Regions from separate parts of the Hydrogenophaga taeniospiralis genome, predicted to be linked through region 3. Evidence: predicted binding sites of a transcription regulator. Region 3 holds the regulator's gene; each other region holds the start of a gene.
The links. Region 3 encodes FNR, which switches genes on or off when oxygen is low (the NO sensors DNR and NnrR bind a similar motif). Its sites were predicted from a motif close to TTGATNNNNATCAA; they were not measured.
Positions count from the first base shown of each region.

Region 1: a site for FNR is predicted at 4,618-4,631, ahead of KIH07_RS00385 (universal stress protein). Genes of this name have one in related genera too.
Region 2: a site for FNR is predicted at 5,009-5,022, ahead of ubiU (ubiquinone anaerobic biosynthesis protein UbiU). Genes of this name have one in related genera too.
Region 4: a site for FNR is predicted at 2,629-2,642, ahead of KIH07_RS07575 (hemerythrin domain-containing protein). Genes of this name have one in related genera too.

Region 1 covers NZ_JAHBAG010000001.1:91,774-99,564, reverse strand. Annotated here, with positions in the region: gene KIH07_RS00395 (NAD(P)H-dependent oxidoreductase subunit E) at 1-1,687, shown strand, start outside; gene fdhF (formate dehydrogenase subunit alpha) at 1,684-4,593, shown strand; gene KIH07_RS00385 (universal stress protein) at 4,731-5,168, shown strand; gene KIH07_RS00380 (ABC transporter substrate-binding protein) at 5,193-6,326, opposite strand; gene KIH07_RS00375 (excinuclease ABC subunit UvrA) at 6,863-7,791, shown strand, end outside.
Region 2 covers NZ_JAHBAG010000001.1:417,017-424,807, reverse strand. Annotated here, with positions in the region: gene ubiD (4-hydroxy-3-polyprenylbenzoate decarboxylase) at 1-1,368, opposite strand, end outside; gene KIH07_RS01955 (UbiX family flavin prenyltransferase) at 1,365-1,964, opposite strand; gene KIH07_RS01950 (putative zinc-binding protein) at 1,945-2,355, opposite strand; gene ubiT (ubiquinone anaerobic biosynthesis accessory factor UbiT) at 2,342-2,857, opposite strand; gene ubiV (ubiquinone anaerobic biosynthesis protein UbiV) at 2,873-3,772, opposite strand; gene ubiU (ubiquinone anaerobic biosynthesis protein UbiU) at 3,890-4,924, opposite strand; gene ytfE (iron-sulfur cluster repair protein YtfE) at 5,165-5,908, opposite strand; gene KIH07_RS01925 (Rrf2 family transcriptional regulator) at 6,038-6,511, shown strand; gene KIH07_RS01920 (cysteine hydrolase family protein) at 6,686-7,228, shown strand; gene KIH07_RS01915 (hypothetical protein) at 7,322-7,791, shown strand, end outside.
Region 3 covers NZ_JAHBAG010000001.1:3,935,979-3,943,769, reverse strand. Annotated here, with positions in the region: gene ccoP (cytochrome-c oxidase, cbb3-type subunit III) at 14-922, shown strand; gene ccoG (cytochrome c oxidase accessory protein CcoG) at 993-2,459, shown strand; gene KIH07_RS18935 (nitrogen fixation protein FixH) at 2,502-2,798, shown strand; gene KIH07_RS18930 (hypothetical protein) at 2,876-3,169, shown strand; gene fnr (fumarate/nitrate reduction transcriptional regulator Fnr) at 3,269-3,988, opposite strand; gene hemN (oxygen-independent coproporphyrinogen III oxidase) at 4,168-5,547, shown strand; gene KIH07_RS18915 (sulfite exporter TauE/SafE family protein) at 5,620-6,279, shown strand; partial or broken gene KIH07_RS18910 (IS3 family transposase) at 6,453-6,574, shown strand; gene aceA (isocitrate lyase) at 6,954-7,791, shown strand, end outside.
Region 4 covers NZ_JAHBAG010000001.1:1,552,034-1,559,824, reverse strand. Annotated here, with positions in the region: gene KIH07_RS07585 (GMC family oxidoreductase) at 1-1,332, opposite strand, end outside; gene KIH07_RS07580 (3-hydroxybutyryl-CoA dehydrogenase) at 1,548-2,399, shown strand; gene KIH07_RS07575 (hemerythrin domain-containing protein) at 2,696-3,250, shown strand; gene gorA (glutathione-disulfide reductase) at 3,410-4,840, shown strand; gene KIH07_RS07565 (hypothetical protein) at 4,987-5,328, opposite strand; gene KIH07_RS07560 (hypothetical protein) at 5,336-5,857, opposite strand; gene KIH07_RS07555 (MgtC/SapB family protein) at 5,800-6,159, opposite strand; gene KIH07_RS07550 (AMP nucleosidase) at 6,158-7,666, shown strand; gene KIH07_RS07545 (mechanosensitive ion channel domain-containing protein) at 7,675-7,791, shown strand, end outside.

The sequences.
Region 1 (7,791 bases), 3.8 Mb from region 3:
GCGCTTCACGCCGAAGGGCCGGCAGGTCCAATCAGCGGCCAGCGCGCGCGTGGCCGCGCTGTGCGAGGGGCTGGCGCCGCGCGCCGATCTGCTGATCGAGCACCTGCACCGCCTGCAGGACGCCGAGGGCGCGCTGCGCCACGGCCACCTGGCGGCGCTGGCCGAGCGGCTGCGCCTGAGCCAGGTGGAGGTGTTCGAGGTCGCGAGCTTCTACCACCACTTCGAGATCGTGGCCGACGACGCGCCCGTGCCGGCCACCGTGGTGCGGGTCTGCACCAGCCTGTCGTGCTCGCTGGCGGGCAGTGCCTCGCTGCTGAGCGATCTGCAGACGCGGCTGGCCGGTGACGCCTCAGTGCGGGTGCAGGCGGCGCCGTGCATCGGCCAGTGCCACCAGGCGCCCGCCGCCTGCGTGGGCCAGCGCCAGTTGCCGCGCGCCAGCGTGGACGCGGTGCAGACCCTGCTGGCGCGGGGCGAGACCGGGCCGCGCGAGCTGCCGGCGCCCACCGCGTCGGCCCTGCCGCAGCTGCAGCGCCTGTTGTCGGGCGCGCTCACGCCCGAGCAGGTGCTGGCCGAGCTCAAGACCTCGAACCTGCGCGGTCTGGGCGGCGCGGGTTTCCCGGCCTGGCGCAAATGGGAAACCGTGCGCGCGCAGCCCGGGCCGCGCCACATGGTGGTGAACATCGACGAGGGCGAGGTCGGCACCTTCAAGGACGGCCACCTGCTCACCAGCCTGCACGGCGGCGCGCCCCAGGTGCTCGAAGGCATGCTGATCGCTGCGCAGGTGGTGGGCGCCGAGCGCATCTGGCTCTACCTGCGCGACGAATACCACGACGCGCGCGGCTTGCTGGCGCGCGAGCTCGACGCCCTGCGCACCCGGCTGCAGGGCCTGGCCGCGCAATACCCCGGCTACACGCCGCCGCAGATCGAGCTGCGGCGCGGCGCGGGGGCCTACATCTGCGGCGAAGAGTCGGCGCTGATCGAATCGCTGGAAGGCAAACGCGGCATGCCGCGCCTGCGCCCGCCCATCGTGGCCACGCACGGCGTGTTCGGCCGGCCCACGCTCGCGCACAACCTGGAGACGCTCTGGTGGCTGCCCGAGATCCTGGCCCGGGGCGGGGCCTGGCTGGCCGCGCAGGGCCGGCGCGGGCGCAGCGGGCTGCGCCGCTTCTCGGTGTCGGGCCGCGTGCGCCGGCCCGGCGTCTACCTCGCGCCCGCCGGCATCACGCTGCGCGAACTGATCGACGAACACGCCGGCGGCATGGCCGAGGGCCACACGCTCTACGCCTACCTGCCCGGCGGCGCGTCGGGCGGCATCCTGCCCGCGGCGCTGGCCGACGTCCCGCTGGACTTCGACACCCTGGCCGACCACGGCGCCTTCATCGGCTCCATGGCGGTGGTGGTGCTGAGCCAGTACGACAGCGCGCGCGACGCCGCGCTCAACCTCATGCAATTCTTCGAACACGAGTCCTGCGGCCAGTGCACGCCCTGCCGCGCCGGCACCACCCAGGCGGTGGCGCTGATGCGGGCGCCGGTGTGGGACGCGCCGCTGCTCGGCGAGCTGTCGCAGGTGATGCGCGACGCGTCCATCTGCGGCCTCGGGCAGGCGGCGCCCAACCCGATGGACTCGGTGCTGCGGTTTTTCGCGCACGAGGTGAATGGCGCCCAGCGCGACGGGGTGAACGCATGAACGCCCGCGATCTGCCACAGGGCATGGCGCCCGTCGCCTTCACGCTCAACGGCCGGCCGGTGGAGGCCGCGCCGGGCGAGAGCATTCTGAAAGTGGCGCAGCGCGTGGGCATCGCGATCCCGCACCTGTGCCACAAGGACGGCCTGCGCAGCCCCGGCAACTGCCGCGCCTGCGTGGTCGAGGTGGCGGGCGAACGCGTGCTCGCGCCCTCGTGCTGCCGCGCGCCGCAGCCCGGCATGGCGGTCAACACCGACAGCCCGCGCGCCGCCGCGGCGCAGAAAACGGTGCTGGAACTGCTGCTGGCCGACGCGCCCGACACCACGGCGCTCAAGCACGACAGCGAGCTGGCGCACTGGGCCGGCGTGGCCAGCGCGCGGCCGGAGCGCTTCCCGGCCCGGTCCCAGCCCTTTGTCGGGTACAACGGCCCCGCCGCCGGGCCGCCCCAAGGCGGGGCAGCCCCCTCGGGGGGCAGCGACCCGCTTCCAGCGGTGGAGCGTGGGGGCAGGGACACTTCTCACCCGGCCATGACGGTGAACCTCGACGCCTGCATCCAGTGCACGCGCTGCATCCGCGCCTGCCGCGAGACACAGGGCAATGACGTGCTGGGGTTGGCTTTCCGGGGCGGCCACGCGCAGATCGTGTTCGACCAGAACGACCCCATGGGTGCGAGCACCTGCGTGGCCTGCGGTGAATGTGTGCAGGCCTGCCCCACGGGCGCCATCGCCCCCGCCAACGGCGCCTACGCCAAAGCCTCGCAACAGCGGGTGGATTCGGTCTGCCCGTTCTGCGGCGTCGGCTGCCAGATGACCTACCACGTGAGCAACGGCAAGATCGAACACGTGGAGGGCAAGGCGGGTCCGGCCAACGAAGGGCGGCTCTGCGTGAAAGGGCGCTTCGGCTTTGACTACGCGCACAGCCCCGAGCGCCTCACGCGCCCGCTGATCCGCCGCGCCGACGTGCCCAAGGACCCGGCCAGCGTGATGCAGCGCGACTGGCGCGAACTGTTCCGCGAAGCCACCTGGGACGAGGCGCTGGACGCCGCCGCCACCGGCCTGCGCCGGGCCATGGCCAGCACTCCCGCGCGTGGCCGTCTGGGGCCGGTAGCGGGTTTCGGTTCGGCCAAGGGCACGAACGAAGAGGCCTACCTGTTCCAGAAGCTGATCCGCAGCGCGTTTGGCACGCACAACGTGGACCACTGCACCCGCCTGTGCCACGCCTCCAGCGTGGCCGCGCTGATGGAAGGCCTGGGCTCGGCGGTGGTCACCAACCCGCTGCGCGACGTGGTGCACGCCGACCTGGTGCTCATCATCGGCGCCAACCCGGCGCAGAACCACCCGGTGGGCGCGACCTGGATCAAGAACGCGATCAGGCAACGCGGCATGAAGCTGGTGCTGATCGACCCGCGCCGCACCGAGCTGGCGCGCCAGGCCTGGAAACACCTGGGCTTCAAGGCGGGCACCGACGTGGCCCTGCTCAACGCGCTGCTGCACACCATCATCTTCGAGGGTCTGGCCAACACCGCCTATGTTGAGCAGCACACGCTGGACTTCGCGCTGCTCAAGGCCCATGTGGCCGACTTCAGCCCCGAAGCCATGGCCCCGGTGTGCGGCATCGATGCGGCCACGCTGCGCGAGGTGGCGCGCGCCTACGCCACGGCCCAGAGCGCCATGATCCTCTGGGGCATGGGCATCAGCCAGCACACCCACGGCACCGACAACGCGCGCTGCCTGATCGCGCTCTCGCTCATCACCGGCCAGATCGGCCGCCCCGGCACCGGCCTGCACCCCCTGCGCGGGCAGAACAACGTGCAGGGCGCGAGCGACGCCGGCCTGATCCCCATGGTGCTGCCCGACTACCACCGCGTCTCCGAACCCGCCGCGCGCGAGAAAGCCGAGCGGCTCTGGGGCGTGCCCGCCGGCACGCTGGGCAGCGAGCCCGGCCTGACCGTGGTGGAGATCGTCAACGCGGCTTATGACGGCCAGATCCGCGCCATGCTGATCCAGGGCGAAAACCCCGCCATGAGCGACCCCGACGCCCACCACGCCCGCGAGGCCCTGGCGCGGCTGGACCACCTGGTGGTGCAGGACATCTTCCTGACCGAGACCGCCAGCCTGGCCGACGTGGTGCTGCCCGCCACCGCCTGGCCTGAGAAGACCGGCAGCGTGACCAACACCGACCGCTGCGTGCAGCTCGGCCGCAAGGCGGTGCCGGCCCCGGGCGAGGCGCGGGCCGACGCCTGGATCACCGAGCAGCTCGCGCGCCGCCTCGGCCTGGGCTGGGCCTACGACGTGGCGCCCGATGGCACGGCCGGCGCGGATGCGGGCCACGGCATCGGCGCCGTGTTCGAGGAAATGCGCGCGCTCATGCCCAGCATCGCCGGCCTGTCGTGGGCGCGGCTGCAGCGCGAAGGCGCCGTCACCTACCCGGTGGACAACGAGAGCGACCCCGGCCGCCCGGTGGTGTTCACCGACCGCTTTCCCACGCCCACCGGCCGCGCCACCCTGGTGCCCGCCGCGCTCACGCCACCGGCCGAGACGCCCGACGCCGACTACCCGCTGGTGCTCATCACCGGGCGCCAGCTCGAACACTGGCACACCGGCAGCATGACGCGGCGCAGCCAGGTGCTGGACGCGGTGGAGCCCGGCCCGGTGGTCAGCCTGCACCCCGAGACCGCGGCGCGGCTCGGCCTGGTGGCGGGCGAGGCGGCGCAGGTGCGTTCGCGGCGCGGCGGCGTGGCGCTGGCGGTGCGGTTCGACGCCGGCATGCCGCGCGACACCGCTTTCATCCCGTTCGCCTACGCCGAAGCCGCGGCCAACCTGCTGACCAACCCCGCGCTCGATCCGGTGGGCAAGATCGCCGAACTCAAGTACTGCGCGGTGGACGTACGGCCGATGAAGACAAACTGATACGGCATGAACGCGGCGTTCAGCTTGACGCGTCTCAAGCGCAGCACCGTGCCAGACCGCTAAGATGGGTTTCGCGGACGTTGCGGCAAACCCGTGGCGTTCTTTCTGCAACAACTTCCCCCATCAGGAGGCATGCCATGTTCAAGAAAATCCTCGTTCCCACCGACGGTTCCCAGCAGGCGGCCCACGCCTCGACCATCGCCGCGCGGCTCGCCAAGAGCCAGGGCGCCCAGGTGGTCGGTGTGTATGTGCTCGACCCGTTTCCCTACATTGGCATTGGCGACGCGTCCGCGGTCGGCCTGCAGGCCTACCTGACCGAGGCCAAGTCGGCCGCCGGCCAGGCGCTGGACGCGCTGGGCAAGGTCTGCGCCGACGAAGGCGTGCCTTTCGTGGGCGACACCATCGAGCGCAATGTGGTGTACGAGGGCATCCTGGAAACCGCTGAGGCGGAAGGCTGCGACCTCGTGGTGATGGGCTCGCACGGCCGCCAGGGCATCAAGGCGCTGATCCTGGGCAGCGTGGCGCAGAAGGTGCTCACGCACGCCAAGGTGCCGGTGCTGATCGCCAAGTCCTGAGAACGTCCTGGCGACCTGAGGGCGTCACCGTCTGAACTTGCCGGTGGCGTCCACGATGGACAGATCGGCGAAGTCCAGCCCAGTGTGGTTGGTGGGGCTGTAGCTGACCGACAGACCTCCCAGGTTGAAGTTGCGGATGCCTTCGAGCGCGTCGCGCAGCGACGCCGGCGTCGGGTTGGGGCCCGCGCGCCGCAGGCCTTCCACCAGCACCTTGGCCGCGGCAAAGCCTTCCATCATGGCGGGCGACACCCCGTCCAGCCCCTTGGCCTTGGCCAGATCCAGGGCTTCCTTGATCAGCGGAAACGCCACCGAGCGCTCGTTGGGAAACACCTGGGTCACGATCACGCCGCGCGCGTGTTCGCCCAGCAGCTTGATGAAACCTTCCGAGGCGTTGTTGGAGAGCGTGACGATCTGCGCGCGCGAACCCGCGGCGCGGATCGCTTTCACCGCGTTCGCCGTGTTGCCGGCCGAGCCGATGATCATGACCGCCTGGGCGTTGCTCTGGTGCACCTTGGGGGCCAGTTCGGCGAAGTCGGGTTTGTCGCGCGGAAACTTGTCCTGCAGCACCGGCTTGATGCCCGCTTTGGCGAAACCGGCGAGTGCGCCCTTGGCCGAATCGGCGCCGAAGGAGTCGTCGGTTTCCAGCACGGCGATGCGTGCGATGCCGATGCTGGCCAGGTGCTCGATGGCCTTGGCCGCCTCGCGCTGGTAGGTGGCGCGCACGTTGAACAACCAGGGGTGGACCGGATCGTGCAGCGCCATGGCGCCGGTGCTCGGGCCTACCAGCGGCACCTTGAGCTCGCTCAGCAGCGGCAGCAGGGCCTGCGCGTGTGGTGTGCCGCGGTTCAGGAACAGGGCCAGCACGTTTTGCCGGGTGACCAGCTCGCGCGCGGCCTCCACCGTGACTTTCGGGTCGAACTTGTCGTCCACCGAAATCAGCTCGATCTTCTGTCCGTTGACACCACCGCGCGCGTTCACCGCGTCCAGGTACAGCTTGGCGCCCTCGGTGTTCTCTTTCACGCCAGCGGCCACCGAGCCGGTGAAGCCCGAAGGCTGGCCGATGCGCAACTGGGCCCAGGCGGGTGCGCTCAGGGCGAGCAGGGCGGCGAGGCCCCAGAGGGTCAGCGCGCGGCGCGTGCCCGAGGTGGTCGTTTGCATGGGTTTGTCTCCGGTTGTATCTGTCGCATGGGGGAGTCTGGTGAGTTCGCCCGGGTGCCGCATTGTGGATATTACCTACGCGACCGTGACCCCCGTCACCCCTCCGTAGAATGTTTGCCTCCCCCACTGGAGCCCCCCGCATGTCCGACGCCTTCCTGCCCGCCGAACTCTTGTCGGCCGATACGCCCGTTTCTCCAGCCGTCGCCGGGGAGGCGGGTCGCACGGCCGAGGGCGGCACCGGGCTGATCCGCATCCGCGGCGCGCGCCAGCACAACCTGAAGAACATCGACCTCGACATCCGCACCGGCGAACTCACGGTGGTCACCGGGCCCAGCGGCTCGGGCAAGTCCAGCCTGGTGTTCGACACCCTGTTCGCCGAGGGCCAGCGCCGCTACGTCGAAACCTTCAGCGCCTACGCGCGCCAGTTCCTCGACCGCATGGACAAGCCGGCGGTGGACCGGGTGGAAGGTGTGCCACCCGCGATCGCGATCGACCAGACCAACCCGGTGCGGTCCTCGCGTTCGACCGTGGGCACGATGACCGAGCTGAACGACCACCTGAAGCTCCTGTTCGCACGCGGCGCCGAGCTGTTCGACCGCGAGACCGCGCTGCCGGTGCGGCACGACTCGCCGGAGTCGATCTACGCCGAGCTGCAGAAGCGCGCGGCGGGATTCACCGCCGGGCCGCCCCAAGGTGAATCAGCCCCCTTGGGGAGCGTGGGGGCACACGGTTTTGATCCCCGTCTGGTGGTGACCTTTCCCGTGGAGCTGCCCGCCAGCACCACGCCCGAAGAAATCGAACAATGGCTCTCGGCCAGCGGCTACACGCGCGTGCAGGCCGAGCGCGTGGTGCAGCGCGCCACGCCCGTGCCCGATGCCAAGGCCGCCAAGACCACGAAGGCCAAAGTGTCCAGGACCGCCCCGGCCAGCGCGTCGGTGAAGGTGCTCGACGTGGTGGCCGACCGCTTCCGCATCGGCACGGCCGAGCAGGCGCGCGTGATGGAGGCCATCGAAGCCGGTCTCAAGCGTGGCAGTGGCAAGCTGATGGTTTATGTGTTGCCCGAAGACGGTGCTGAACAGATCTGGCGGTTCTCGACGGGCCTGCACTGCCCCGAGAGCGACATCCGCTACACCGACCCCACGCCGTCCATGTTCTCGTTCAACTCGGCCGTGGGCGCCTGCGAGGCCTGCCGGGGCTTTGGCCGGGTGATCGGGGTGGACTACGGCCTGGTCATTCCCAACGAGAAGCTCACGCTGCGCAACGGCGCGATCAAGGTGTTCCAGACGCCGGCCTGGAAGGAGTGCCAGGACGACCTGATGCGCCACGCCGAGACCGCCGGCATCCCGCGCGACACGCCCTGGAGCAAGCTCACGCCCGAGCAGCGGCAGTGGGTGATCGGCGGCACGCCCACCTACAAGGAGGGCCAGTGGAGCAAGCAGTGGTACGGCGTGGCGCGCTTCTTCGA
Region 2 (7,791 bases), 3.5 Mb from region 3:
GCCCATCTTGCTGCCCAGGCCGCTCACGGGCGAGGCGAAGTCGAGGTAGTCAATGGGGGTGTGCTCGATCATCAGGGTGTCGCGCGCCGGGTCCATGCGGGTGCTCATGGCCCAGATGACTTCGCCCCAGTTGTGCACGTCGATGTCCTCGTCCACGACCACGACGAACTTGGTGTACATGAACTGGCGCAGGTGGCTCCACACGCCCATCATCACGCGCCGCGCGTGGCCGGCGTAGGCCTTGCGGATCTGCACCACCGCCATGCGGTAACTGCAGGCCTCGGGCGGCAGGTAAAAGTCGGTGATCTCGGGGAACTGGCGCTGCAGCAGCGGGATGAACAGCTCGTTCATCGCCAGCGCGAGCATGGCGGGTTCGTCGGGTGGCTTGCCGGTGTAGGTGGAGTGGTAGATGGCGTCGCGCCGCATCGTGATGCGCTCCACCGTGAACACCGGGAACTCGGCGCGTTCGTTGTAGTAACCGGTGTGGTCGCCGTAGGGGCCTTCGAGCGCGTGCTGAAAGCCGCTGGGGTGCAGCGGGTCGGGCCGGATGTGGCCTTCGAGCACGATCTCGGCCGAGGCCGGCACCTGCAGCGGCACGCCCAGCGCGCGCACAACCTCGGTGCGTGCGCCGCGCAGCAGGCCGGCGAACTGGTATTCGGAAAGGCTGTCGGGCACCGGCGTGACCGCGCCCAGGATGGTGGCCGGGTCGGCGCCCAGGGCCACGGCCACCGGGTAGGGCTGGCTCGGGTGCTGCTGGCCGTGGTCGCGGAAATCGAGTGCGCCGCCGCGGTGCGCGAGCCAGCGCACGATGAGCTGGTTGCGCGAGAGCACCTGCTGGCGGTAGATGCCCAGGTTCTGCCGCGTCTTGTGCGGCCCGCGCGTGATCACCAGGCCCCAGGTGATGAGCGGGGCCACGTCGTCGGGCCAGCAGTGCTGGATGGGCAGGCGCGCCAGGTCCACGTCGTCGCCTTCCCACACCAGGTCCTGGCAGGGCGCCGAGCGGCATTCCTTGGGGCTCATGTGCCACAGCGTCTTGACCAGACCGCTCAGGGCTACCATGTCCTTGAGCCCGCCCGGCGCCTGCGGCTCCTTGAGCGCGGCCAGCACCTCGCCGAACTGGCGCAGCTCGCCCAGGCTGCCCACGCCCATGGCGCGTGCCACGCGGCCCGTGGTGCCAAACAGGTTGCCCAGCACCGGCATGCTGTGGCCGGTGGGCCGCTCGAACAGCAGGGCCGGGCCGCCCGCGCGCAGCACGCGGTCGCACAGCGCGGTCATTTCCAGGTGGGGTGAGACCGGCTCGCTCACGCGCCGCAGCTCGCCGGTCTGTTCCAGCTGGGCCATGAAATCGCGCAGGTCGCGGTAGGTCATGCGGGCACCTTGTCCATGCCCTGCCAACGCTGGCTCAGCGTGTGCGGCACCTCGAGCAGATCAAGCACGCGCGCCACGCTGGCGTCCACCAGATCGTCGAGCGTCTGGGGCCGCAGGTAGAAGGCGGGCATGGGCGGGCAGACGATGGCGCCCATCTCGGTCACGGCGGTCATGTTGCGCAGGTGGCCCAGGTGCAGCGGGGTTTCGCGCGTCATCAGCACCAGGCGGCGGCGCTCCTTGAGCATCACGTCGGCCGCGCGCGTGACCAGGTTGTCCGACAGGCCGTGCGCGATGGCCGCGAGCGTGCGCATGGAGCAGGGCGCGACCACCATGCCGCTGCAGCGGAACGAGCCGCTGGCCGGGCCGGCGCCGAGGTCGTGTGCGTCGTGCAACGTGTGCACCAGCGGGCGCAGCGCCTCGGGTGCCAGGTTCAGTTCGTGGCGCAGCGTGAGCCAGCCGGCGTCGGACACCACCGCATGCGTCTGCACCCCGGGCGCGTGTTGCAGCACCTGCAGCAGGCGCAGGCCGTAGACCGCGCCGCTGGCACCGGTGATGGCCACCAGCAGGCGGCGTGGTTCAGTCGGTGGGGGGCTCATCGGGCGGCTTGGCGGCGTCTTGCAAGAGGCGCTGCAGGTCGTTGCGCACGCGGAACAGCACGGCCTCGGCCTGGTCCGGGTCGAAATCCTCGTGCAGGCGCTTGCGCACGCCGTAGATGTTCAACTGGTGGTGCTGGGTGGGTTCGATGCCGTGGCGGCCCAGGCAGTGGCGCGCGCATTCCAGGGGGCAGCCGTCCAGGACCACGATGGGGCGCCCCGAGCGGGCCGTCTTCAGCAGGCTGGGCACGTCACCACCGATGCCCGCGATGCAGGACATTTCGGCCGTGCCCATGCGGTCCAGCCGCACCGCCACGTGGTTGGCCAGCTGCGCGGCGCTGGAGCAACCGGAGCACGCGTAGACGATGGGCAGCCTGGCTTCAGCGCGGGCCATGGCGGGGCTCCGGCGCCCACGACGGGCGCAACTGCCGCAGGCGGGACAGCACCGCCGTGGGCGCCCACGGCGCGAAGTCGAACACCGGCAGTTCCAGCGCGTCGAGCGCGTTCTTGACCACCAGGCCCAGCTCGGTGTCGCCCTCCATGGAGAGGCGGCGGTTGAAGAACAGGGTGTCGGGGTCGTCCAGCCGCTGCGCCAGGCGCAGGAAGTCGTGCGCGTTGGCGCTCAGGGTGAGCTCGGTGGCGGGCTGCGGCGCGCTGGCGCGAAACATCGTGCCCCGCCAGGCAAAGTCGAACTTCAGGCCGGCGTCCCGCACGTGGATGCGGATGCGCTGGCCCTGCAGGCGCTCGACCACGTCGGCGGGCAGCTGCCGCGCCAGCACCAGGTTGAGCCCGGTGACCAGCAGCAGCGAGCCGGGGTAGGCGGGCAGGCGCGAGAGCAGCGCGGCGAGCGGCGGCGGGACGGTGTGGCGCTGGGCGTTGGCAAGGGTGTTGGTCATGGGCGGTGGGGGTGTTCAGGCCAGGGCGGGTTCGACGCGCTCCTGCCCGGGCTGGCCGTGCCAGTAGCCGTTGCAGTCGCGGTCGGGCAGCAGGCCGAGCAGCGCGGCGCGCGCCGCCGGGCCGTTCAGCGTTTCGCGGCGCACCGCGTCGTACAGCGCGATCACGTCCGCCGTGTGCAACGACTGCGGGCTGATGCGCGCCACGTCCACACCGAGCGCCGTCAGATCGTCCCAGGCGTCGATCAGGCTGTGCACCCGCGCCGACTGGGTCTGGATGCCGTTGAGCACCAGGAACTCGGCGTTCTCGCGCGTCTTGAGCATCAGGCCGTCGGGGTGATCGATGCAGCTGAAGCGGCAGTCGTCCTTGGGCAGGTTGCGGTGGCGCGCCGTGAAGCAGCGGGCCGAAAACGCCAATGGCAGGCGGCCGTGCACGAACACCTCGGTCTGCAGGCCGGCCGGGCGCTGCTGCTGCAGCAGGGCCAGGTCTTTGCGCGGCATCTCCAACGGCGCGACCCAGCGCGATGCGCCCATCGACGCCATCCATTGCAGCGTGGGGCCGTTGTAGACGTTGAGGTGCGGGCCGGCGACGAAGCCGCGCTGGCCGGTCAGCGCGCTCACCGCGCCCATGTCGTTGGCCTCGATGCCGAAGTCGGTGTTCGCCGCGATCTTCTGCATCGCGCTCACGTCCGAGCCCGATTCGAGCAGCACCTGGGTGGAGAGCACCGCGGTCTTGCCCGAAGCGCGCATCAGCTCGGCCACGTCCAGCCAGTCCGACAGGCGCAGCTCGTGGCGGCGCGAGCAGGTGACCTCGCCGAGGTAGACGATGTCCACCGCGGTCGCGGCCATGGCTTCGTAGAAGTCGAACACGGTCTGGCGCGGCCAGTGGTACTGCAGAGGTCCGAGGGATAGTTTCATATCGGTGTTTCGTTCATCGCGCGTGCCTTTCCCAGCACACGCCGAAGATCCGGCTCCGCCGGTCCAAGGGCGTGGTCCCCCTGGGGGGAAGCCGCGAAGCGGCGCAGGGGGGAGCCATCATTTCCACGGCCGGTGGTAGGCACCCAAGGTGTGCTGCTGACCTTCCGCGACTTGGTCGAGCGAGGCCATCCAGGCGCTTTTGGGCGTGTAGTGCTGGGGCTGGGCCTGGCAGCTGTCGATGGCCTCGCGCCAGACCTTCGTGACCTGGGCCACGTAGGACGGGCTGCGCTGGCGGCCTTCGATCTTGATCGCGCGCACGCCCATCTGCGCCAGCTGCGGCAACAGCGAGAGCGTGTTGAGGCTGGTCGGCTCTTCGATCGCGTAGTAGCTCGTGTCGTCCTCCACGTCGAAGCGGCCCTTGCACAACGTGGGGTAGCCCGCGCTTTCGCCGCTGGCGTAGCGGTCGATCAGCACGCCGTTGAGCCGTGACTCCAGCCCCTTCGGCGTTTCCTGCCAGCGCACCGCCTTGGCCGGCGAACACACGCCGTGCGTGTTGGGCGACTCGCCGGTCACGTAGGACGAGAGCGCGCAGCGCCCTTCGACCATCACGCACAGGCTGCCGAAGCCGAACACCTCGATCTCCACCGGCGTCTTCTGCACCACCTGGCGCACCTGGTCGAGCGAGAGCACGCGCGGCAACACGGCGCGCGAAATGCCGAACTCGCGGTGGTAGAGGTTGATCGCCTCGTGGTTGGTGGCCGAGCCCTGCACCGAGAGGTGCAGCCGCAACGTTGGGTGGCGCTGCGTGGCGTAGCGCATCAGGCCCGGGTCGGCCAGGATCACCGCGTCCACGCCCAGGTTCACAGCCTTGTCCATCGCCTCGCGCCAGCGCTCCGGCTGCGCGGCCTGCGGGTAGGTGTTGAGCGCCATGAACACCTGGCAGCCACGCGCATGCGCGTAGGCCACGCCGCTGGCGATGGCCGCGTCGTCGAAGTTCAGGCCGGCGAAGTTGCGCGCGTTGGTGGCGTCGCGCAGGCCCAGGTAGACGCAGTTCGCCCCATGGTCCACCGCGGCCTTGAGCGCGGGCAGGCTGCCGGCCGGGCAGACCAGGTCCAGGGTGTTGGAATTTTCGTGCGTGCGGTCGATGGCCATGGGGGAGTTGCGTCGTGAAAAGGGCAGCGCGGACAGGCCGGTGCCAAGCGGGCGCGACCTTAGCAACCGCCCGCCACGCGGGCGTTGACCTGGGTCAAGGGGCTCATGGCTTGATCTGGCGCAAGTGGGTCATCCGAGCCAGCACCTGCCCCACCGGGGACACCGCCGGGCCGGCTTTGCCGGACGGCTGGTGTCGCCCCCTTGAGGGGGTGGTGCGAAGCGCCGCAGGGGTGGGCCATGTCAAGCGCAGCCGCAGGCCGAGCCGCAGCCGGTGGCGGGTTGTTGCTGTTCCGCTTCTTCGAATTGCGGGAACAGCAGGTTGTTTTCCGTGTGGATGTGGTTGATCAGGTCGTCGGAGAACTGCGCGATGCCCGTGTACAGGGCGCGCCAGGTGTTGCAGGCGCCCATCGGCGGCGTGGCGTCGTTCGTCAGCTCCATCAGCCGGTCCAGTTGCACGCCGTGGCTGGTGTGCTCACCCCGCATCACGTTGATCGGCCCGGCGGCCAGCGAGCGCCCACCGCTTTTGAGCAGGGGGAACAGGATCTGTTCTTCCTTCTCCATGTGGTCCAGCAGCTCGGCTTCCATGGTCTCCAGGTGCTCGGCCAGGCCGGTGGGCACGTCGGGGTTGTTGCAGTGCACCGCTTCCACGCGGCGCGCCATGCGGATCAGCTCGGGCAGCTGCTCGCGGTGCACCGCGTGGTAGCGCAGCAGGAGGTGGTCCACCATCGCCTCGGGCGATTCGGTGATGGGCAGGGTGTTCGGGCGCTCCAGCTGCGAGAGCTCGTCGAGCACCGCGTCCAGCGGCAGGCCCTTGCTGGCGCAGGCCTGTTGCAGGGGGATCTGGCCGCCGCAGCAGAAATCGAGCTTGAGGCGGCGAAAGACCGCGGTGGAGCCCGGCAGGTCAACGGCGATCTGGCCGATGGCCTGCTGCGCACGATCGGCGGCGGCGTGGGTGGGGCGGGCTTCGGTGGTGGTGTGGTTCATGGGGTTTCCTGAAATATGCATTGTGACTGCATGTATTAGAAGATAAAATTCATATGAAGTGAATATTTCCACAGAACAACACGGGGTATCCGAAAGAACGATGACCCACCGGCCCCGGGAGATCACCGCATGCGACTGACCCACTGGACCGACTACAGCCTGCGCGTGCTGATGTATTGCGCGGCCTGCACGCAGCGCGAGAAGCCCGCCACCATCAGCGAGATCGCCGGGGCGCACGGCATTTCGCGCAGCCACCTCACCAAGATCGTGATGACGCTCTCCGGCCTGGGCCTGCTGGAGACCACGCGCGGGCGGGGCGGCGGCCTGCGCCTGCTCAAGCCGGCGCACCTGATCGTGCTGGGCGACGTGGTCCGCCAGACCGAGACCGACTTCACCCTGGTCGAATGCTTCAGCGCCGAGCACAACACCTGCCGGCTCGAAGGCTACTGCCGGCTCAAGGGCACGCTGCAAAAGGCGATGGACCGCTACCTCGCGGAACTCGACGGCGTGACCCTGGCCGACCTGCTCGAACCCATGCCCCCGGGCGCCGGTGTGCGCAAGGTTGTGCAGCTGAAGCACATCCCGGGGATGCCTGATTTGTAGGGCGGTTCAGCGGTCTCTTCAATGGGGCTGCGGGAAGCTGGTTCACAACAAGAAGCGCGCCCAATGGGCGCAGGCCTGCGCCGCCCGCCGGCTTATAGTGCGATTCGCGGCTGCCTTCGCGCACGGGGTCCAGCCCGCGGCCGGAAAACAGCCAATCAGGCATCAAGACATACCATGACCACCGCTCTTCTCATCATCGATGTTCAGCACGCCCTGTGTTCCGGCGAGCACGCGGCCTTTGAGTCCAGACGCGTCATTGATCGCATCAACGTTGTCGCCAGAAAGACGCGCGAAGCTGGCGCACCGGTCGTTGTGATCCAGCACGAAGCGCCGGGCAGCCCGCTGGAGTACGGAACGGAGGGCTGGGGCCTTGCCGCCGGGCTGGATGTTCAACCCACCGACATACGCCTCCGCAAGCGGGCAACGGATTCGTTTCACAACACAGACTTGCAGGCCATCCTGCAGGCACACGGGGTGACGAAGCTGGTGATCTGTGGTTTTCAGAGCGAATTCTGTGTGGACACCACGACTCGCAGGGCGCTTGCCCTTGGTTATCCGGTCACGCTCGTGTCGGATGCCCACTCCACCGTGGACAACGCCGTCTTGTCGGCCGCACAGATCACGGCTCACCACAACGAAACGCTGGCCAACATCACCAGCTTCGGGCCTCGGGCCGTGGCAGTTCCCTCGGACGAAGTGAAGATCGATGCCTTATGAAAGGCAGGGTTGTCACAGCGTCCATCGCCCAGCAACAGCCTCTGAACGGAGCACATCTCTTGCCAAAACGTTGGGCGCCAGGGGAGTAGCTCAGTGTTCCGCAAGTTGTTGAAGCGTGAGCCAGCGCGACTGTTTCTCGGTGCGCTGAGTATCACCACGGGCCGCAACTTGATCCGCCATCTGGAGAGTCTGCCCGGTGGTGCACCTCCCGCGCTCGATCGAGCACTTCTCGTCGAGCTCACCGAGTTGCTTTCTTTCCCAATGGCTGCCACGGTCGAGGCGCCACGGTCAACAGACATGGCCTTCGATGTCGTTTTGCAAGGCTATCGGTTTGGGAGCGCAACAGACCTGTCGCTGGATGCGGTCGGCCTTCCCATGTATTGGAGGCTCAAAATTCGTCTCGCGGCAAGGCTCTTCGATCTTCAATCGAACAAGACGAAGACGACCTTCCATGTCACTCAGAAAATGCCTTGGCCCGTGTATCTGAACAGAGCGCTGTCTTGGCGCGTTCTGGTGGGTCTGGAGCGGCCAGCTCGACGAAGCGAGATGGAGGCCCTCTTGCG
Region 3 (7,791 bases):
CAAGAGAAACATCATGAGCGACTTTACAAGTGATTTCTGGCACCTCTACGTGGGCGGGTTGACACTGGTCAGCATCATCGCCTGCCTGATCCTGCTTTGGATCAGTGGCACCACGAAGGCGAACACCCATGCCGACAACACCACCGGTCACGTCTGGGACGGCGATCTGGCGGAAATGAACAACCCGCTGCCCAGGTGGTGGGTCTATCTGTTCATCATCACGGTGCTCTTCGCGCTGGCCTACGGCGCGCTGTATCCCATGTTTGGCAAGTTCCAGGGTGTACTGGGCTGGAGTTCGCAGGGGCAGCACACCTCCGAGGTTGCAAAGGTGGAGGCGGCCATCGCCCCGATATACGCCAAATTCAACGGCATGACCCCGGAGCAGATCGCTGGCGATGCGCAAGCCATGGCCATTGGTGAGCGTCTGTTCATGAACTACTGTGCCCAGTGCCATGGTTCTGATGCCCGTGGAGCCAAGGGCTTTCCCAACCTGACCGACGGTGACTGGCTGGGCGGTGGTGACCATGCGATCATCAAAAAGACGATTGCTCAGGGCCGTATCGGTGTCATGCCCCCGATGGCTGCTGCCGTGGGCAGTGCTGAAGACGTGCGCAACGTGGCGAACTACGTGCTGAGCCTGTCTGGCAGTCCGCACGACTCCGTGCGAGCCTCCCAGGGCAAAGAAAAGTTCGCTGCCTGTGCGGCCTGCCACGGCATGGATGGCAAAGGGATGGCGGCGGTGGGTGCTGCCAACCTGACCGATGGTACGTGGCTGCATGGCTGGGGTGAAGAAGCCATCATCCGCGCTGTGAACAATGGATTCACCAACCAGATGCCCGGGCAGTCGGCCTTGCTGAACGAAGCGCAGATCAACGTGCTCGCGTCCTACGTCTGGGGCATGTCGAACAAGCCCGCCAATTAAGGCAACCGAGGAGGCTGTGTGGTCGCTTTGACCGCGCAGCCTTTTTTCTTTCACCAACCACGGGTTCCTCGTGACTTCCGCCACGCCAGACGTCAGCAGCAGCAAACCGATCATTCCCATCACCCCGGAACCATCGCAAGGAGATGCTGCCGGCGACGAGGTGATGGTTTCTCTGTACGCTTCTCGCCAGAAAATTTACCCGCGCTCGGTCGCTGGTCTGTTTTCCAAATGGCGGTGGATTGCGGTCTGGATCACGCAGATCGTGTTTTACGGCTTGCCCTGGCTGGAGTGGAATGCGCGTCAAGCGGTGCTCTTCGATCTCGAAGCGCGCCGCTTTTACATTTTCGGCCTGGTGCTCTACCCGCAGGACTTCATCTACCTCACGGGGCTGTTGGTCATTTCGGCGCTGGCACTGTTCCTGTTCACGGCCGTGGCAGGGCGCCTGTGGTGCGGCTACGCCTGTCCACAGACGGTCTACACAGAGATATTCCTGTGGATCGAGAAAAAGGTCGAAGGTGACCGGTCCGCGCGCATGCGGCTCGACCAGTCGCCCCTGTCGGCCGCCAAGTTCAGCAAGAAGTGGATCAAGCATGCGCTCTGGATCTTGTTTGCCCTTTGGACCGGCTTCACGTTCGTGGGCTACTTCACGCCGATTCGTGAGCTGACCTCGCTGTCCCTGGCGGCGTCCCTCGGCCCTTGGCAAACCTTCTGGATCTTCTTCTACGGGTTTGCCACCTATGGCAATGCCGGCTTCATGCGCGAACAGGTCTGCAAGTACATGTGCCCCTATGCGCGCTTCCAGAGCGCGATGTTCGACAAGGACACGATGATCGTCACTTACGACGAGAAACGTGGTGAGCCGCGTGGACCGCGTTCCAAGAAGGCGGACCCGAAAGCCCTGGGCCTGGGTGCGTGTGTGGATTGCACCTTGTGTGTGCAGGTCTGTCCCACCGGGATCGACATTCGAAAAGGTCTGCAATACGAGTGCATCGGTTGCGGGGCTTGCATCGATGTCTGCGATGAGGTGATGGACAAGGTGGGCTATCCACGTGGCCTTATCAAATACTCCACGCAAAATGGCATGGCGCAAGGGTGGAGCACCCAGCAGATGATCCGCCGCGCGATGCGCCCAAGGGTCTTGGTGTATTCCGGCATTCTGCTGACCATCACCCTCGCCGTGATGATCAGCCTCTTCTTGCGCACCCCCCTCAAGGTCGACGTCATTCGTGATCGCGGCGTGCTGGCTCGCATGGTGGAGCAGGGGCGCATCGAAAACGTGTTCAGGCTGCAGGTCATGAATGCGACCGAAAGCACGCAGCGCTACGTGATCAGCGTGTCGGGGTTGCAGGGCATCACCATCGCGTCGGAAGCCGAGATTGAAGTGTTGCCCACGGAAGTCCGGTCTGCGGTGCTGCGGGTGCAGGTGCCACCCGATACGGCACCCAGCGGGTCCCACCCGATCCACTTCGAGATCCGGTCCACAGGGGATGAGGCATCCCAGGTAACCGAAAAAGCAGCCTTTCTTATCCCGCGCTGAAATGCGGACGTCGCCCATCCACCGACCACTCTGGAGTCTTCAATGAATACCGCAACCCTCAAAAATCCGGACCCTAAGCCTTCTGTCTCCTGGTGGCGCGTTCCACACATGTGGCTGGTGGTGGGGGGACCATTGCTGGTGGTGGTCGCGAGCATCATCACCGCAGTCATTGCGGTGAAGGGCGCCGATCCTGTGCTCGACAAGGAAGACTACGAGCGCAATCTCCAGGCCGCGCGGTCGCTGCAAGGGCAGGCCCGCATTGACGCGCTGATCCAGCTGCAGCCCGCCCACCAGGCGCGCAATCATGCGGCCTCGCCGGTGGTTCCAACCGACGAATAGGTGTGTGATGATTAGATCTTCGTGAGGCGCATCACGACAACTCCCGAGTCAGCGACGGAACCCAAGGAGACAAAACAATGTGGGCTCAGCGATGGATGTGGATTGCATGGCCGGCTTTTCTGGTGGCCGCCGTACTGGAGATGATCGTGTTTGCCATGGTCGATCCCAGTGATCTGCACTGGTTCGGGCAACCACTCGAGATGTCCAGACAGGCTGTCTACACAATGGCCTTCTTTGTTTTCTGGGTGGTGACCATGGTGTCGAGCTCACTCACGGCGCTTTTGTCCATGTCCCCGTTCGAGGTCAACCGTTGCCCCGTTCCGCTGGAGGAGCGACCTCGCGACTGCGCCAAGAACGGTTCGTGTTCCTGAAGCAGTTTGTTGCTCAAAAATCAAGCCCCGCCCGAGCAGTCTCGGCGGGGCTTGATTTTTGGGGTGTGTCGGATGCGGGCCAGAAGCCGCTGCCTGAGTTCAGCGACAGGACTGTGGGTTGACGATCTGTTTGAGCGCGTCGGTGTTCTTGATGTGAACGTAGCGTTGCTTGACCTCGATCGTGCCTTCCTCGACGAACTTCGAGAACGTGCGGCTCACCGTCTCAAGCTTCATGCCGAGGTAGCTCCCGATTTCTTCCCGGGTCATGCGAAGAATCAGCTCCGACTGCGAGAAGCCTCGGGCATGCAGGCGCTGTACCAGATTGAGCAGGAAGGCGGCCAGCCGCTCTTCCGCCCTCATGCTGCCCAACAACAACATGACGCTGTGATCGCGCACGATCTCACGGCTCATGATCTTGTGCACATGGTGCTGCAGGGTTGTGAACTCTCTCGACAGCTGCTCGACATCGTCAAACGGCATGACGCAGACCTCGGCGTCCTCCAGCGCAATCGCATCGCAGGAATGGTGGTCACTGACGATGCCGTCCAGACCAATGATTTCGCCTGTCATCTGGAAGCCCGTGACCTGGTCCCGGCCGTCAGCCGTGGTCACACAGGTCTTGAAGAAACCTGAACGAACCGCATACAACGAGGTGAATTTGTCACCGGTGTTGAACAGCGCCGCTCCGCGCTTGATCCTGCGTCGCGAAGAAATCACGCTGTCGAGCTTGTCCATCTCTTCGGAATTCAATCCCATGGGTAAGCACAACTCGCGCAGGTTGCAGCTTGAACAGGCGACTTTGATGCTATGAACGTCCATATTTTTCCCGGAATTGCAGCCCGAGCTTACCCCATGGTTCCGCAGCCTGTCGAGCGAGCATCGGTTTCCAGAGACGGGAACTCAGGGTCAACCCGAGTATGACGGGTGGGCTTGATCAAGATCAAGGGGCTAGCCCTGTGCATGATGCACAGTAAAGCTGAAGAACTGGAGAATTGTTTGTGAGTCATGCCATTTCCAACGAATTGCTCAAGCGATTCGACGTCCCCGGACCGCGTTACACCTCTTATCCGACCGCTGATCGTTTCGTTGAGGCCTTCACCGAGCAGGACTATGTCCAGGCGCTGGAGCAACGCCGGGCCGGGTCGATGGCGTTGCCCCTGTCTCTCTACGTGCACATCCCGTTCTGCGAGTCGGTTTGTTATTACTGCGCCTGCAACAAGGTCATCACCAAGCACCATGAGCGCGCCGCCGAGTATCTGCGCTACCTGTCGCGTGAAGTCGATCTTCAGGTCCAGCATTTCGGTCAGGGGCACAGTGTTTCGCAGTTGCACCTGGGGGGCGGCACACCCACTTTCCTCTCGGACGCCGAACTCGAAGACCTCATGGCCATGATCCGGCGAAACTTCACACTGGTGCCAGGCGGCGAATACTCGATCGAGGTCGATCCCCGAACCGTCACCGACCAGCGCCTGCAGACCCTGGCCAGACTGGGTTTCAACCGCCTGAGCTTTGGCGTGCAGGACTTTGACCCCGCTGTGCAAAAGGCGGTCCACCGCGTACAGCCGGCCGAGCAGGTGTTCGCGCTGGTGGACACGGCGCGCAAGATCGGGTTTGAGTCGGTCAATGTCGATCTGATTTACGGCCTGCCTCTGCAGACGCCCGAGTCGTTCTCCCGCACGCTGGCGCAAGTCAATGCCCTGCGCCCGGATCGCATTGCGCTCTACGCCTATGCGCATCTGCCCTCGCGTTTCAAGCCTCAGCGACGCATCATCTCTGCGGAGCTTCCCAGCGGCGGTGACAAGCTGTCCATGCTGTCGGCCTCGCTCGATGCGCTGATGGGCGCTGGATACGTTTATGTTGGCATGGATCACTTTGCCTTGCCGACCGATGCGCTGGCCGTGGCCAAGCGGCAGGGGCGCTTGCACCGAAACTTCCAGGGTTACAGCACCCAGCCAGACTGTGACCTGATCGCGCTGGGTGTTTCGGCCATCGGTCGCATTGGTGCCACCTACAGCCAAAACGCCAAGACGCTGGAGGAGTATTACGACGCGCTCGATCAGGGGCGACTGCCGATCGTGCGTGGGTTGGCCTTGACCCGCGATGATCTGCTGCGCCGGTCGGTGATCATGTCCATCATGTGCCAGGGACAGCTCCAATACGAATCGATCGAACTTGGACACCTGATCGATTTCAAGACCTATTTCGCACGCGAACTGGAGGCGCTGGCCGGGTTGGCCGAACATGGGCTGGTCACCATCGACGACAGTGGTGTGCAGGTGACGGCCACGGGCTGGTTCTTGGTGCGGGCCATTGCCATGGTGTTCGACAAGAACCTGCAGGTGGACCAGGACCGGGCACGTTTCTCCAAGATCATCTGATCGCTTGTTTGACTCGAAGCCCGAAGCACCCTGGGCTGCCGACTGCGCTACAGTGCCCTCATGCAGACTTCAATGGCGATCACGGCCCTTTTCATGGGCCTGGCCGGCGGGCCCCACTGCGTCGCCATGTGTGGCGCGGCCTGCGCAGGCATCGGTCGTGCCGCTGGTGAGCGGAGCACGCGCGCCTTGTGGACGTTCCAGCTCAGTCGCATGGTCGGCTATGCCTTGTTCGGTGCCTTTGCCGCCGGCTCGGTGCAAGGGCTGGCATGGTTGGGCACGAATACCACCGCCATACGTCCGGTCTGGACCATGTTTCATGTCGGGGCGTTGGTGCTGGGGGCCGTGCTGATCTGGCAGGCGCGCCAGCCGGCATGGATCGAAAATCTGGGGCAAACCGTCTGGCGCAAAGCCAGGCCCGTACTGACCACATTGGGGCAGCGTGCTCCGGTGGTGCTGGGCGTTGCCTGGGCACTCATGCCTTGTGGCCTGTTGTATTCGGCGCTGTTGGTGGCGTCGCTCTCGGCCAATGCGCTGGAGGGCGCGGCCATCATGGCGCTGTTCTCCCTTGGAACCTCTGTCTCGCTGACCGCTGCACCGTGGTTGCTGCTGCGTCTGCGTGGTGGCCGCTCGGGCGCATGGGGAATCCGTTTGGCTGGATTGGCGCTGGCGGCCACGTCTGGCTGGGCGCTGTGGATGGGCATCACGCATCCGACAGGGCTGTGGTGCGCTTGACTTTGTTTCAGGTCGCTTAAGTTCATCGTTCTGGAAGCGTTGCCAACACCGGGCCGAGTCGGGCGCGATGGCAAACGCAATTTTCTGTGATGTAGTCAGTGGTTCCCCCGTGAACGGCACGGCAATGGCCATCATTGCTGATGGGGCATGACGTAAATACACCCGCCCGCGAGGCCGTCGAATCGATGGCCGCCCATATTGGCTGCGTGTCGCGGACTTGCTCGAATGGGGCAAGCGCGGAGAGATCGATGCCGGCCTGCGCGATGGCTTGACCGGCGGCGAGCGCGAGCGTCTCACGTCATGCTTGGAACACGCCGATGCTTGTTGCGTGCGGAAGAGGTCGCGCAGGGGGCAGAGGGATCCGATGTCCTGTCAAGAGCAGAACCCTGAAAGAAAGAAGAAGGGACTCTGACCATCTCAGGATGAGAGAATCAATTTTCTCTATATGAAATCATGAAATGGTGCGCCGCAAGAAATTTTCTCAATACGAGAGAAATGTTTTCGCATTGAGAAATTATGATAGAAAGTTGTTGAATTTAAAAAGAAAAATATTTGTCTTATATAAGACATAAGAGCTTTTCAAAGTCTTCTATAAGACTTAAAGTCTCTTCACCGGCATCGCGTTCTCGAACGCACCCGCCGACCCCTTTCAATCAACCTCATGGAGTGAACACATGCCCCAATCCCTCAACGAGCAACTGAGCCGTCAGCAGCAGATCGACGCCCTGGAAAAGGACTGGGCAACCAACCCCCGCTGGAAGGGCGTGAAGCGTGGCTATTCCGCAGCGGACGTCGTGCGTCTGCGCGGCAGCATGCAGGTAGAGCACACGCTGGCCAAGCGTGGCGCCGAGAAGCTGTGGGACAAGGTCAACGGCGGCGCCAAGAAGGGCTACGTCAACGCCTTTGGCGCCATCTCCGCCGGTCAGGCCATGCAGCAGGCCAAGGCGGGTCTGGAGGCCGTGTACCTGTCGGGCTGGCAAGTCGCCGCCGATGGCAATACCAGCGAAACCATGTACCCCGACCAGTCGCTCTACGCCTACGACTCGGTGCCCACCATGGTCCGCCGCATCAACAACACCTTCAAGCGCGCCGACGAGATCCAGTGGGGCCGTGGCATTGAGCCGGGCAGCCCTGAGTTCATCGACTACTTCTTGCCCATCGTGGCGGATGCCGAGGCTGGTTTTGGTGGTGTGCTCAACGCCTTCGAACTGATGAAGAACATGATCGCCGCCGGTGCCGCCGGCGTGCACTTTGAGGACCAGCTGGCCGCTGTGAAGAAGTGCGGCCACATGGGTGGCAAGGTGCTCGTGCCCACGCAGGAAGCCTGCGAAAAGCTGATCGCCGCGCGCTTCGCCGCCGACGTGATGGGGGTGTCCACCATTGTGCTGGCCCGTACCGATGCCGAAGCCGCCAACCTGATCACCAGCGACCACGATGCCAACGACAAGCCCTTCCTGACCGGCGAGCGCACGCAAGAAGGCTTCTACCGCGTCAAGAACGGCCTGGAGCAGG
Region 4 (7,791 bases), 2.4 Mb from region 3:
CGCGAGCGCGGGTTGCTGCAGCAACTCGCGCATGCGCTTGAAGCCGCGCACCAGGCGCGCCGTGTCGTCCGCGTCCTGCAGAAAGGCCGGGTCGATCAGCGGCGCCACCTGCGGGTCGGCGCTGGCCAGGCGCAGCGTGCCGCGGCTCCTGGGGCGCAGCAGGCAGACGTGGCAGGAATACCCGTGGCCCAGCACCGTCTTGCGGCCATGGTCCACCAGCTTGCCCACCACGAAGTGCAGCTGCAGGTCGGGGATCGCCTCCTCGGGACGGCTCTTGATGAAACCGCCGGCTTCGGCGAAGTTGGTGGTGAGCGGGCCGCTGCGCTGGCGCCGCCACTCAAAGAGGCCCTTGACCATCTTCGCCACGCCCAGCCAGGACAGGCCGAACAGGTCGGTGACCTTGGGCGCGTTGACCACCATCACCACGTCCACGTGGTCGTGCAGGTTGGCGCCCACGCCCGGCAGGTCGTGCACCACGCCGATGCCGTGTTCGCGCAGGTGATGCGCCGGGCCGATGCCCGAGAGCATGAGCAGCTGGGGGGAACCGAAAGCGCCAGCGCTCAGCACCACCTCGCCACCGGGCTTCAGGCGCAGGCTCTGCAAGGCGCCGCGCCCGGCATCGGGCCGGTACTCGATACCCACGGCGCAGGGCCGGCCGTCCACCACCTCGGTGAGCACCCGCGTGGTCAGCGCGTCCGTGATCACGTTCAGGTTCGGGCGGTTCCGGTGCGGCGTCAGGTAGGCCTTAGCCGCGCTGAAACGTTCGCCGTTCTTGTGCGTCACCTGGTAGGGGCCAATGCCCTCCTGCTCGGGGCCGTTGAAGTCGGTGTTGAGCCGGTGGCCCGCCTGCTGGCCGGCTTCGATGAAGGCGGGCAGAAACGGATTGGGCGAACGCAGGTCCATCACGTTGAGCGGCCCGCCCTGGCCATGCCAGGCGTCGGCGCCGCGCTCGTTGTGCTCGGCGCGCTTGAAGTACGGCAGCACGTCGGCGAAAGACCAGCCTGGGTTGCCTTCGGCGGCCCAGGCGTCGTAGTCCTGCGCGTGGCCGCGCGCGTAGATCATGGCGTTGATGGAGCTGGAACCGCCCAGCACCTTGCCTCGGGGCTGGTAACCGCGCCGGCCGTTGAGGCCCGGTTGCGGCACGGTGGCCAGGCCCCAGCCGTTGAGTTCGTACTTGGCCATCACGGCCAGCCCGGCCGGGCAGTGGATGAGCACGCTCTTGTCGGCGGGGCCGGCTTCGAGCAGGGCCACGCGGACCTGTGGGTCTTCGCTCAGGCGCGAGGCCAGCACACAGCCGGCGGAACCGCCGCCCACGATGAGGTAGTCGTACATGTTGTTGGGTCTCCTGGGGCTGGTGCGGCAATGGCGGGTCACCCGGACCGCCGCGCCCAGCGACTGGCGGCAAGGTAGCACAGGGCCCGGGCGCGCGGGTAGGCGCGCCAGCCTAGAGATGGCATTCATGACGCCTGCGGGACCGACGCGCCCCAGGACCCGGGCGGCGAAGGACCGACAATGGCTTTTTTCGCCATTTCAGGAGTGAACACCACATGAGCAGCATCCAAACCGTGGGCATCATCGGCTCGGGCACCATGGGCAACGGCATCGCCCAGGCTTGCGCCGTCAGCGGCATCCGCGTGGTCATGGTCGACATCGCCCAGGCCGCGGTCGACAAGGGCCTGGCCACCATCGCCGGCAGCCTGGACCGCCTGATCAAGAAGGACAAGATGACCGCCGCCGACAAGGACGCGGCGCTCGCGCTGATCCAGGGTTCGACGAACTACGACGACCTCAAGGGCGCGCAACTGGTGATCGAGGCCGCGACCGAAAACGAAGGCCTCAAGGTCAAGATCCTGCAGCAGCTCGACGGCCTGCTGGCACCCGAGGTGATCGTGGCCACCAACACCAGCTCGATCAGTATCACCAAGCTGGCCGCCGCCACCCAGCGCCCCGACCGTTTCATCGGCATGCACTTCTTCAACCCCGTGCCCATGATGGCGCTGGTGGAGATCATCCGCGGCCTGCAGACCAGCGACGCCACGCACGACGCCGTCAAGGCGCTGGCCGAGGCGCTGGGCAAGTCGCCCATCACGGTGAAGAACGCGCCCGGTTTCGTGGTCAACCGCATCCTGGTGCCCATGATCAACGAGGCCTTCTTCGTGCTCGCCGAAGGCCTGGCCACGCCGGAAGACATCGACGCCGGCATGAAGCTGGGCTGCAACCAGCCCATCGGCCCGCTGGCCCTGGCCGACATGATCGGGCTGGACGTGTGCCTGGCGGTGATGAACGTCTACATGGCCGAGTTCAACGACAGCAAGTACCGCCCGGCGCCGCTGCTGAAGGAAATGGTGGCCGCCGGCTGGCTGGGCCGCAAGACCGGGCGGGGCGTGTACACGTATTGACCCCCCCGCGCAGGACTTGCCCCCCTGCGCCGCCTGCGGCGTCACCCCCCAAGGGGGCGATGCCTGCGGCCCAGCGAAGCCGGTTCCGCGGCATCCTGGGTTCGGGCACGTGCGCCAGAGGCTTGGTTGTCGGGCAGGTGCGCCGTAGGTTCGGTTGTCGGGCATGTGCGCCGGAGGCCTGGTTTGCGTTTTGCAGCTCATCGGAAGCCCGCTTCGGCGGGCTTTTTGTTTGCGCCAAATCAAGTGGCGGCAGCGTGGCGTTTTCATAATGGAACCACCTTTTTGGGGAGTTCCACATGTGCGCCGCTTCCACGTCCGCCGTCATCGCCGCCACCGCCGTCTTCGAGTTCCTCGACAGCACCCACCGGGAGATCCAGCAGCAGCTGCGGCAGTTGCACCAGCTGGTGGACGCGATCGAGAGCGGGGGCCTGAACCAGGCCACCCGCGAGAAGGCGCGCCGGGTGCTGACCTACTTCAACGGCGAGGCCCGGCAGCACCACCTGGACGAGGAAAAGCACATCTTTCCCTCGCTGCGGACCAGCCCGAACCCCGAGGTGGTGCAAGCCGCCGAGCACCTGACGCAGGACCACGGCTGGCTGGAGGAAAACTGGCTGCAGATCGCGCCCTCGCTGGAGGCCGCCGCCAACGGCAACCTCTGGTTCGACACCCAGGAGCTGCGCCATGCACTCGACGTGTTCGAGGCCCTGTACCTCGACCACATCGTGCTGGAGGAGGCCATCGCCTACCCGGAAGCCAAAAAACGGCTGGCCGCTTACGACACCGCAGGCATGGGCCGCGAGATGGCGCGTCGCCGCACGCTGCTGCGCCCCGAGGTGCTGGCCAGGGCATGAGGCCCCGCCCGGCCGTTCCGAAGCAGCCGGCTCCGCAGCCGCCCCCTTGGCACCGGCGGGCCACCGGCATGTCCCCGGGGCTCCACGGCCGCCATCCGCCGCGTAAGATGGCCCCAGGCCCGGGGCGCCCGGGCCGTGTTGAGACGGGATGTTTGACCCATGAGCGCGTTCGACTTTGACCTTTTCGTGATCGGCGGTGGCAGTGGTGGCGTGCGCGCCGCGCGCATGGCCGCGCAGCGCGGTGCCCGTGTGGCCCTGGCCGAGACCCTGGGCACCGACGGCCTGGGCGGCACCTGCGTGAACGTGGGCTGCATCCCGAAGAAGCTCTACAGCTACGCCGCGCACTACGCCGACGCTTTCCACGAGTCCCTGGGCTTCGGCTGGGAATTCGGCGCCCTCGACCCGAGCGGCAAGCCCGCCCTGCCGACGCTGAACTGGGCCACGCTCAAGGCCAACCGGGCGCAGGAAATCGGCCGCCTCAACGGCGTCTACAGCAACCTGCTGCGCGGCGCGGGCGTGACGGTGTTCGACGGCTTTGCGCGCGTGCAGGGCGAACACGGCGTGGGCCTGGCCACGATCAACGCCGACGGCAGCCCCGGTCACCAGAATTTCACCGCCAAGAACATCCTGATCGCCACCGGTGGCACGCCCCACGTGCCGCACTTCGTGGGTCGCGAACACGTCATCACATCCAACGACATCTTCGACCTGGAGCCGTTCCCGAAGCGCCTGCTGGTGGTGGGCGGGGGCTACATCGCCTGCGAGTTCGCCTCCATCTTCAACGGCCTGGGCTCGCACGTGACCCAGCTCTACCGGGGCGAGCAGGTGCTGCGCGGTTTTGACGACGAGATCCGCCATTTCGTCGCGGCCGAAATGCTCAAGTCCGGCGTGGACCTGCGCCTGAACGCTGGCGTGGTGGACATCCACCGCACGGCCGACGGCCTGCGCGTGGAACTCGAGGGTGGCGGCGAGGTGCTGGCCGACGCCGTGCTCTACGCCACCGGCCGCGTGCCCAACGTGGCGGGGCTGGGGCTGGAGACCGTGGGTCTGGCCCAGGGCGCGCAAGGTGAGATCGTGGTCGATGCGCACTACCGGACCAACGTGCCCTCGATCTACGCCGTGGGTGACGTGACCAACCGGATGCAGCTCACGCCGGTGGCGCTGGGCGAGGCCATGGTGGTGGTGGACCAGGTGCTCGGCCCGGTGGCCGGCAAGCCCGCGCGCGAGATGAGCTACGAGTTCGTCCCCACCGCCGTCTTCACCCACCCCAACATCGGCACCGTGGGCTACACCGAGGCCGCCGCGCGCGAGACATTCGGCCAGATCACGGTGTTCCGCAGCGAGTTCAAGGCGCTCAGGCACACGCTCTCCGGCAGCAGCGAGCGCACGCTCATGAAGCTGGTGGTGGACAGCGCAAGCGACCGCGTGGTGGGCCTGCACATGGTGGGCGCGGAGGCCGGCGAGATCGTGCAAGGCTTTGCCGTGGCCATGAAGGCCGGCGCCACCAAGGCCGTGTTCGACAGCACCATCGGCATCCACCCCACGGCGGCAGAAGAGTTCGTGACCATGCGCGAGCCCGTGAAGAACTGACCCCCACGCTCCACCGCTGCGCGGGTCGCTGCCCCCGAGGGGGCCGCTTCGCCTTGGGGCGGCCCGGCGGCGAATCTGCTGACCCCCACGCTCCACCGCTGCGCGGGTCGCTGCCCCCCGAGGGGGCCGCGTAGCCTTCGAATCGCTCACATCCCGTACAGAAAGGCGATGCCCAGCGCGGTGTGCGCCCACAGCCCCGGTGCCAGCCAGGCCAGGTAGCGCACACCGCCCACCAGGCCCGCGGTGACGCTCTTGCTCAGCGCATGCACCGCCAGCGCCAGCATCACGGCCCGTATCGCGGCGCCGTCGGACGTGGGCAGGGTGGTGGCGAACACCGCCGCCAGCGTCGAATGCAGCTCGACCAGCGCGCCCAACACGGTACCGGCCAGCAGCCCGGCAGAACCCAGCCAGAGGCTGAGCCCGTGCACCATCGCCTGAACACCCGAGAGCAGCGCGGCCACCGCGGCCGCCCCCTTCAGGCTGAACATTCGCTCTTCATCGTCGGGTCGCGGCGCGCCGTCGGCCGGCGCCGCGGGTTCGGCGGCGCCGGCCGCCTCCGGCGCACCGCGGTGTGGCGATGGTGGCCGTGCTCGATACAAAGACCGAGGCCAGCGCCGACAGCGTCACCGCGTCACGGGCCTGCAACAGCCGGCGGCTCAGGTGGGCCAGTGCCTGCACCGCCAGCAGCAGCGCCAGCAGCTGGACCAGGGTGTGCGGGTTGAGCACCGGGCCCCACAGCGGCCGGTCGGGCATCCAGGGCAGCGCCATCAGCACCAGCGCGGCCAGCACGATGCCGTCGCGCACCTCGGCCGGGCGCAGCCAGTGGCGCGCGAAGCTGTGCAGACGCTCGCGCCCGGCCAGCAACGCGGTCAACCCGGTGGCCAGCGCGGCCGCCAGCGGCAGGCTCCAGACACACAGCACGCCGATCAGGTAGGTCAGCAGCAGCGCCACCTCGGTGGTCACGCCCGGGTCGTCGCGGCGGTCGCGCCAGTAGGCCACCACCCCCAGCGCCGCCACGAAAACGCGCCAGCCACCACCAGACCGCTGGTCTGCGTGAGCGCCGCCGCCGCACCGGTGACGCAGACCAGCGCGAAGGTGCGCAGCCCGGCCAGCGCACGACCCGGTCCCTCGCCTTTTCTGCGCTCGCGCTCGATGCCGATCAGCAGCCCAGCGCCGCGGCCAGTGTGGCCGCAGCGCTGGACCACCCGTTGCCATTCAGCAGCGCCGTTGCGGCGGTATCGGTCATCAAGGCTCCGGATCGGTAGGGGCATGGTGCCGGCCCGGCGGGCCGACACGGTGCGGCGCCACAATAGCGCCATGCACAAGACACCCGACTTTACCGCCCCGATGTTCTACCGCGACCCGGCCCAGGCGCTGGCCCAGGTGCAGCGCATCTACCAGGACAGCGTGGACTTTCTGCGCCAGACCATGCGCGATTTCGTCTCCGGTGGCGACTTCGCGCACGCCCACGTGCGGGCCTGCTACCCCTACGTCCGGCTGCACACCCACAGCGTCTCGCGCAAGAACAGCGCGCCCCACAGCCCGCCGGTGAACCGACTGAGCTACGGCTTCGTGGCCGGCCCCGGCCGCTTCGAGACCACGCTCACCCGGCCCGACCTGTACGGCGACTACTACCTGGAGCAGTTCCGCCTGCTGCTGGCCAACCACGGCGGCGAGTTGGAGGTGGGCACCAGCGCGCAGCCCATCCCGATCCACTTCTCCTTCGCCGAGCACGACCACGTGGAAGGCAGCATGGGCCCGGAGCGCCGCGCGCTCATGCGCGACGTGTTCGACCTGCCCGACCTGACCGTGATGGACGACGGCATCGCCAACGGCACGCACGAGCCGCGCCCCGGTGAAGCGCACCCGCTCTCGCTGTTCACCGCGCCGCGTGTGGACTACTCGTTGCAGCGCCTGCGCCACTACACCGGCACCGCGCCCGAGTGGTTCCAGAACTTCGTGCTGTTCACCAACTACCAGTTCTACATCGACGAGTTCATCCGCCTGGGCCACGCCGAGATGGCCCGGCCCGACAGCGAGTACATCGCCTTCGTGGAGCCGGGCAACGTGGTGATGCGCCGCGCCGGCCTGCCGGCCGAGCCCAACGACGAACTGGGCACCGCCCCGCCGCGGCTGCCGCAGATGCCGGGCTACCACCTGATCCGCGCCGACCGCAGCGGCATCACCATGGTCAACATCGGTGTCGGCCCGGCCAACGCCAAGACCATCACCGACCACATCGCCGTGCTGCGCCCGCACGCCTGGCTCATGATCGGCCACTGCGCCGGCCTGCGCAGTTCCCAGCAGCTCGGCGACTACGTGCTGGCCCACGCCTACGTGCGCGAAGACCATGTGCTGGACGAAGAACTGCCGCTGTGGGTGCCGATCCCCGCGCTGGCCGAGATCCAGCTCGCGCTCGAAGCCGCCGTGGCCGACGTGACCGGCGTGCCGCCGGCCGAAGTCAAGCGCATCATGCGCACCGGCACCGTGGCCAGCACCGACAACCGCAACTGGGAACTGCTGCCCGACAACAAGCCCCAGCGCCGCTTCTCGCAATCGCGCGCGGTCGCGCTGGACATGGAAAGCGCCACCATCGCCGCCAACGGCTTCCGCTTCCGCGTGCCCTACGGCACCCTGCTGTGCGTGAGCGACAAGCCGCTGCACGGCGAGATCAAGCTGCCCGGCATGGCCAACCACTTCTACCGCGAGCGCGTGGACCAGCACCTGCGCATCGGCATCCGCGCCATCGACCGCCTGCGCGAAGGCGGTCCCGACCAGTTGCACAGCCGCAAGCTGCGCAGCTTTGCCGAAGTGGCGTTCCAGTAAACCGCGCTATGAACCGACTCTCCGAAACCCTTCAACAATCCATCGGCGTCGAACTCTGGCTGGCCTCCGCGCTGGCGATCCTCCTGCTCACCCTGCTGGTCGGGCAGGCCGTTCGGGTGGCGTTC